3 regions of the Ruegeria sp. R8_1 genome follow, and region 2 is predicted to be linked to each of the others. Evidence: riboswitches for the same ligand, from Rfam matches in the RefSeq annotation. Region 2 holds a riboswitch; each other region holds the start of a gene.
The links. Region 2 has a riboswitch for cobalamin ahead of J7380_RS01680 (CbtB-domain containing protein). Riboswitches for the same ligand answer to the same signal wherever they lie in the genome.

Region 1: linked by a shared signal. The riboswitch ahead of J7380_RS13405 (DUF1636 domain-containing protein) and the one ahead of J7380_RS01680 (CbtB-domain containing protein) in region 2 are both predicted to bind cobalamin.
Region 3: linked by a shared signal. The riboswitch ahead of J7380_RS15995 (hypothetical protein) and the one ahead of J7380_RS01680 (CbtB-domain containing protein) in region 2 are both predicted to bind cobalamin.

Annotation. Positions count from the first base shown of each region.
Region 1 covers NZ_JAGHRL010000005.1:261,772-264,034, forward strand. Annotated here, with positions in the region: gene J7380_RS13400 (XRE family transcriptional regulator) at 23-670, opposite strand; cobalamin riboswitch at 797-1,001, shown strand; gene J7380_RS13405 (DUF1636 domain-containing protein) at 1,103-1,459, shown strand; gene J7380_RS13410 (ABC transporter ATP-binding protein) at 1,459-2,262, shown strand; gene J7380_RS13415 (ABC transporter substrate-binding protein) at 2,259-2,263, shown strand, end outside.
Region 2 covers NZ_JAGHRL010000001.1:337,320-339,582, forward strand. Annotated here, with positions in the region: gene J7380_RS01670 (hypothetical protein) at 1-139, opposite strand, end outside; gene J7380_RS01675 (CbtA family protein) at 205-903, opposite strand; gene J7380_RS01680 (CbtB-domain containing protein) at 908-1,072, opposite strand; cobalamin riboswitch at 1,108-1,313, opposite strand; gene cobF (precorrin-6A synthase (deacetylating)) at 1,357-2,100, opposite strand; gene cobA (uroporphyrinogen-III C-methyltransferase) at 2,093-2,263, opposite strand, start outside.
Region 3 covers NZ_JAGHRL010000007.1:49,649-51,911, reverse strand. Annotated here, with positions in the region: gene J7380_RS16000 (dual specificity protein phosphatase family protein) at 38-526, shown strand; gene J7380_RS15995 (hypothetical protein) at 528-935, opposite strand; cobalamin riboswitch at 1,017-1,236, opposite strand; gene J7380_RS15990 (alpha/beta fold hydrolase) at 1,373-2,230, shown strand.

The sequences.
Region 1 (2,263 bases), on a different contig from region 2:
TTTATCAATCGCCGAATCGTGACTAACGTTTTTGTGGATATGAGATGATCGACAGGTAGCGAGCTGGCAGTTTGCGCAGCACTTCGGGTCCGTGCGGTGCGTCCGCATCAAAGAACAACGTATCCCCCGGCTCGAGCAGATAAATTTGATCGCCGTGTCTGTAGTCGACTTCGCCTTCAAGCATGTAGAGCATTTCAATCCCGTCATGCTGGAACGTGGGGAAAGTGTCGGACTCTTCCGTCAGCGTGATCAGATAGGGTTCGACCACAACACCGCTGGCATTAGACCCCATATGACCCAAAAGGCTGTATTGATGGCCTGCGCGTGTCCCGGCTCTTTCTGTTTCAACGCCCTTTCCCGCTTTGGTGTGGGTTGCGTTTCGGGTTTCTTCATATCTGCGGAAAAAGGCAGTGATCGGTGTGCTTAGGGCATTGGCCAGAGATTGCAGCGTCGTCAATGAAGGCGATGTGTATCCGTTTTCGATTTTTGACAGCATACTGATGGACAATCCGGTCAGCCCCGACAATTCCGCAATTGTTACGCCCTGCTGTAACCTCAACGCGCGGATTTCCCGACCGATCGCCGTTTCGAGGTTCTTTTCACCGGGGTCCCTGACCTTGTGGGGATCCTGAGAAAACTGAAGTTTGGACCTATCGTTTGATGCTTTCACCAACCTATCCTTAACGCCTTTCGCTTCGCCGTTATCGCCTGCAATTTTCCTGAAGGGAAACATATTTTCAAAACTATATTCCTGCGCAACCTCCGGTGATTTGTGTTGACCGGCGATCTGATCTCGGGCAGTGACGCATTTGATGGTTCCCTGGGGCATGCTCCAGCGGTGAAAAGGGAATACGGTGAGGTTTAAGTGCCAAGTCCGTAACTGCCCCCGCAACTGTAGGCGGTGAGCGAAGCCAATATCCCACTGACATGAATAATGTCGGGAAGGGTGGCCAAGCCTCGACCCGCAAGTCAGGAGACCTGCCATCGCAACCGAAACCAACCCGGGGCGGGGCGTCCTGGAAGGAGGCTTGATGGTACCTCGTACGCCTTTATGCGCGACCGCGTTTCAGTACGGCCTCAGCGGCCGTGCAACAGGCGCTTGATGACCGGGCCCACTGATCATTTTGTTCTGATCTGCGCGACCTGTCAGGGTCTGGAGGCAGCGCAGCACATTGCGGATGCCTTGTGCCCTGAATTGCCTGCGGGTTTCGCAGTGCGTACAGTAGATTGTATGGCTGGATGCGATCACCCGGTCACCGTCGGATTTCAGGCCCCGGGAAAAGCCCAATACCTGTTTGGTGATATCGGCACCGAGCAGGAGCTGAATGCTCTTGCCCAATTCGCCGCGCAATACCTGGGCAGCGCGACTGGTTGGACAAAGGCCACAGACAGGCCTGCACCTCTGATAACCAAGACATTGGCGCGCATGCCGGCGTTGGCTGTTGGAGGAGCTCGATGATGACCAGACCCTTCCTGCAGGCGCGTGGTGTAGCCTACTATTCTTTTCACGGTGAAGTTCTGTTGCAGGACATCTCGTTCGATCTGGAAGAGGGGTCGGTTCTGGCCATTGCCGGTCCGAATGGCGCTGGCAAAACCACTCTGCTGAACTTACTATGTGGCGCTGAAGCTCTGTCCGAAGGCGACGTTCTGGTGCAAGAGCAGAGCTTGAAGACATTGTCAGCGACGGAGCGCGCCCGAAAAATTGCCGTCGTCAGTCAGCAAGAATATCCCGATGGGCGGTTGCATCTGCGTGACTATGTGGCACTTGGGCAAATTCCAATTCGCTCGGACCGCTCCTCTGAAGATCACGCAAACGACTTGACGCGAATTCTGGACCTGACCGGCCTTTTGGAGCTTGCCGACAAGCGCATGGCAGTGTTGTCGGGTGGCGAACGTCAGCGCGCCCATATCGCGCGTGCGCTGGCGCAGAACCCTACTCTTCTGTTTTTGGACGAACCGACGAACCATTTGGATCCCGACGCCAAAGGGCGGATGTTATCGCTGGTCGCTGGACTGGGGATAACCGTCATAATGATTGTCCATGACATTGTCATGATCCCCGAATTCGCCACCCATGTCGCGTTGATGAAATCTACCCGGCTGACCGGGTTTGGCCCTGTTTCCGAGGTCCTGACGACTCAACATGTGCGCGACACGTTCGGCGTCGACTACTTATTCTTTCAGCACGACGGTCGGATGATCCCCGCGCTGGACATACGAAAAACCACTGTTTCCCAACCCTCCAGGAGATTTCCAAAATGAA
Region 2 (2,263 bases):
CGACGTGAGATGAACTGTGATGTGCAGGATCGCCATGGTCATGGCCGTCGAAAGTGACGCCATTTGCAGCCGCAACCACAAATCCTGCACCACTGCCAAAAACTATGCCGATTGCAAACAGGGCAAGTGAGCGTGCCATTTTATGTTCCTTGATGGTAGTAGAAACACGCCGAGCTGGTCTCGGCGTGTTTAGTGGCGTGCTGGTCAGGCCGCAGCTTCGGCACGCTGACTTTCATGTCGCCAGAAGTATCCGGCGAATGCCCCGACCAGAACCCAGGCTACCAGGCCGATGCCAAAGGCGCGTGCGGCAAACAGCGCTCCGATCTCGGTCGGAACGGGGCCGGTGAACACGTCCGGCTCGGGCGCGCCGATCAGATGTGGGGCCAACAGCAAGGCGGCTGCGATCACATAGCTGATCAGGGTGCCGCCAAAGGCAATAAGCCACATGGCAACACCTGCCGACGCGACTGTGGCAAACCACCAGACCTGACGCGCTGCGACATCCGCCGCTGCCACGCCGGGCACTTCGGGTGCCAGGGAGAACCCCGGCGCAAGGTGAACCGCGACAAACCCGGCCAGGCCCCACAAGACGCCTGTGCGCCCGTCGATTTTGTGACCGCTGCCCTCGGCCACCGACATCAGCGCGATCATCATCAGCGCATAACCGGTATAGATGAGCATGGTGAAAATAACGCTCAGCGCATCGCGGAACAGGTCCGAGAACATTCCCGGCAGCTCGGGGTGAGCACTTACGACGTCACCGCCGAAATGCACCAATTCACCCGATTCATACAGTTCCGCGTGCAGCAAAACCGGTTGCACAAACGCAAGCTGCAGCAGGGCGGCAATCAGCCCTGCTGTAGCACCAGCGAACAACGCGCTGGTCAGAATGCGACCAAACATGGGTTTAGTGGCAGGGGAAGCCAGTTGCGTGACGCACGTCATGGGCAGCGTCATGCAGGGCAGCCGCCTGAACGTGACCGGTCACCGAAATGATGCCAAGGCCCAGAACCACAGCGAACATGACCGGCAGAATACCAGCGCGCGAAGCGGTTTGTGTTTGTGTTGTCATTTTTAATTCTCCTATGCCGTCGCACCCGACGGCCGGTGTTTCAAATCACGCCTGGCAGGTCTCCTGGCTCACGGGTCGATGCCTCTGTTCGCCTTCCCCCTGAAACTCAGGAGTGGCTGGTTGAACAGGGCTCACCGCTTACAGTCGCGGGGGCGGCTGTGGATTCGATCGCGCGCGGTCTCACCACATTCCCTCTTAGCTTGCCGGTATTGCCGACAGGACCAGACAGGTTCATTTAGCCGTTTCATCTGCTGCCGCGCAATCGTCATTTGCGACGTTTTACGTCAGATCACGCGCTTTTTGAGAAGATAAATATCCATGATCCACCCATGATCAGCGCGCGCAGTTGCTCGGGTGTCCAGAATCGACTGTGCAACATCGATCAGAGGGCCGTTGATCAAGATTTCTTCAGTCATGCCCACGTAAGCCCCCCACCAGATGTCATAATCTGCCATCTGAAGATGTTGGAACGAGCACTCACCATCCAACATGACCGCCACGTTCGATGCACCGTCCGGCCACCCTTCGTCGCGAATCCGCCGCCCCGTGGTCACGATATAAGGCGCGCCCAGTTCGTTGATCGGAATCGCGTGGGCCGCCGTCAACGCCTGCAGCGCTGTGATGCCAGGGATCACTCGCGTCGTCGGTTGAGGGTCCAACCGCGCCGCGATTCGCAGTGAGCTGTCGTATAGCGACGGATCGCCCCAGATCAGCAGCGCCACGTGCTGTGCACCGGGATGGGCGGCAATCGCCTCGCGCCAGCGCAACGCAATCGCGTCGTGCCATTCGTCCACCCCGCGCAGATACCCGTCTTCCGAGCGGCGCTTGGGAATATCGAAATAGGCGATCTGCGGCGGCGTGTCGGTCACCTGCGCAATGATCTTTTCGCGCAGCCCGGCCAGATCGGCCTTGTTCTCGCCCTTGCGGGGGATCAGGATCAGGTCCGCCGCGCGGATCGCCTGCGCGCCCTGAAAGGTCACGTGGTCGGGGTTGCCGGTGCCGATGCCGATCAGGGTCAGGTCAAACATCGTCAAACTCTGCCAGCGGGCCATAAAGGATCAGGGCCGGGGCGGTGCCGATCTCATCCGACAGTTTTTCGGACAGCGCGCCCACAGTACTGCGATGCAGCTTTTGTTCGGGGGTCGAGACGGATTCGGCCATCAGCGCCGGCGTCTCCAGCGGCAGGCCATG
Region 3 (2,263 bases), on a different contig from region 2:
TGCACGGCATAGAAGCGATGTGAAAAGGAGGGCGGGGATGGAGCCATTTGCAATTCACGCGGTCGCGGTCGGGGCTGGCCATGTCGCGCTGTCACCGCTGCCGGGGCGCACGGAGGAATATGCGCGGGATTTGGATGTTATCCGCCGCTGGCGGCCCGGTCTTGTGATCTCGATGACCACAAGCCCCGAGATGGCGCAGGCCGGGGCGGGAACACTGGGGGATGACCTGCGCGCCGAGGGCATAAGCTGGACGCACCTGCCGATTGTGGATTTTGGCGCGCCGTCACCAGACACCGAGGCCGCATGGCCGCAGATCAGCCAGTCCGCCGCGCATATTCTGGCGCGTGGAGGGCGGGTGCTGGTGCATTGCCGGGGCGGGTGCGGGCGGTCGGGGATGATCGCCCTGCGGCTGATGGTCGAACAGGGCATAGCACCTGACGCGGCGTTGCGTCGCTTGCGCGCCGTGCGGCCCTGTGCGGTTGAAACCGATGGGCAAATGCGCTGGGCAACCTGCGCGCCGGACTGAGTTACAGCGCCAGATGCTGCTGGGGCTGTGCTGATTGCGCCGGGGCCAGCTCTGACACTTCAAGCATGGCGCAGGGCGGCGCTGGCAACAGGCTGGCCGGACGGGCCGCCGCATCGGGGCCGAACAGCATATCCGCATAACCATCCAATGCGTCGAGCGAGGCGTCCGTGCTGGTGCCGCAGAAGATGCGAATTTGATCTTTCCGGGCGCGGAATCGAGCGATGCAGCCCTGTGGGCAATGGCCCAGCTCTCCGCTGCCGTCCAAGGCGAAGTCATCCGAAGTGGCGGGCACTGCGGATTCCATCGCTTGCACAACAGCCCGTGCCATCTGCGCCAGAGCCGGGCAGGTCTTGCCGGTTTTCTGACATAGGGTTGCACTGAATTGGTGCGTTTTTGTCTTCCAGATCATAATGCGCCCTCCGCGCGGGGAACGGGGCATGGATCAGGTGTGACAGCGCGCTGACAATCCCGCCCGGACACCCCGCCCGAGTTACAGTTTTGCTTTGATGGCAGGTCTCCTGACTTGCGGGTCATCGCGTTGCCGACCTTCCCAGCCGTTTGGCCAGTGGTATTTCGGCATTGCTTACCGCTTACAGTTGCGGGGGCAGTCGCGGCCTTGGTTCGTTCCGGCATGACCGGGCAGAATCGCACCGTGTTCCCTTTTCATCCTGTCCCGACACGGGACAAGAACCATCACGCCATCGCTAGCGGTTGAGCGGGCTTTGAGTCAAGCGGCAGTAGGTGCAAAGTGGACGTTTGGTCATCTTGATGCGCCCTTGACTCAGCCTGGCCAAAGAAGTGGGGATAAGGGGTAAACCGAACAGTTCAGATCAGGTGAGCAATGCTATGCTGGATGATACACCCCCCGTCCTGACCGAGGATTTTCGGTTTTCTGCCGGTTCGGCAATGCTGTCGGCGCGCCTGTACCGGCCCGTGACCGATCCCAAAGTCGCTGTGGTTGTACATGGTGCGACCGGTGTCCCGAGGGATTATTATCAGCATTTCGCGCATTGGCTGGCAGCGGATCAGGGGATCGCCTGCCTGACCTACGACTATCGCGACTTTGGCCACTCACTAACCGGACCACTGCAGGAATCGCGGGTGAAGATGGCGGATTGGGCGCTGACCGACATGCCTGCCGCCAGAGCGGAAATGCGCCAACGTTACCCACACGCAGAACACTGGAGCATAGGACACTCGGTCGGAGGGATGTTGGGGCCAATACAACCTGATATCGACCATATAGATCGCATGATCTGTGTGTGTTCGGGGCTGGTGACAATCAGTGATCACCCTTGGCCTTATCGCGCGCTGGCGTCCTTGTTCTGGTATGGACATGTTCCGCTGGCGGTAAAAACCGTTGGATACCTGCCAGGAAAGGCAGTGGGATTTGGGGCCGACCTGCCTGCATCGGTTTACTGGCAGTGGCGTAAGTGGTGCACGGCGCCCCAAAACTATCTGCCTGAAATCGGAAAAACGCTACCAGCCGCAACCTGGGCAGAGAAAGGCAAACCGGTCGATCTGTTCACTTTCGAGGACGACCAGATGGTTCCGCCCGAAGCCGTTTGGCGGTTGGCAGATCTGTACGGCTCCAGCGCTCGGCGTCATGTACTGTCACCGCAGGAATTCGGACTGAAGGACATTGGCCATATCGGCGCGTTCGCGCGTCGCAACGCGTCCCTATGGCCGCGCTTGATCGCATAAGTGCTGCGCGTCTAAACCGGTCAAAACTGTCGG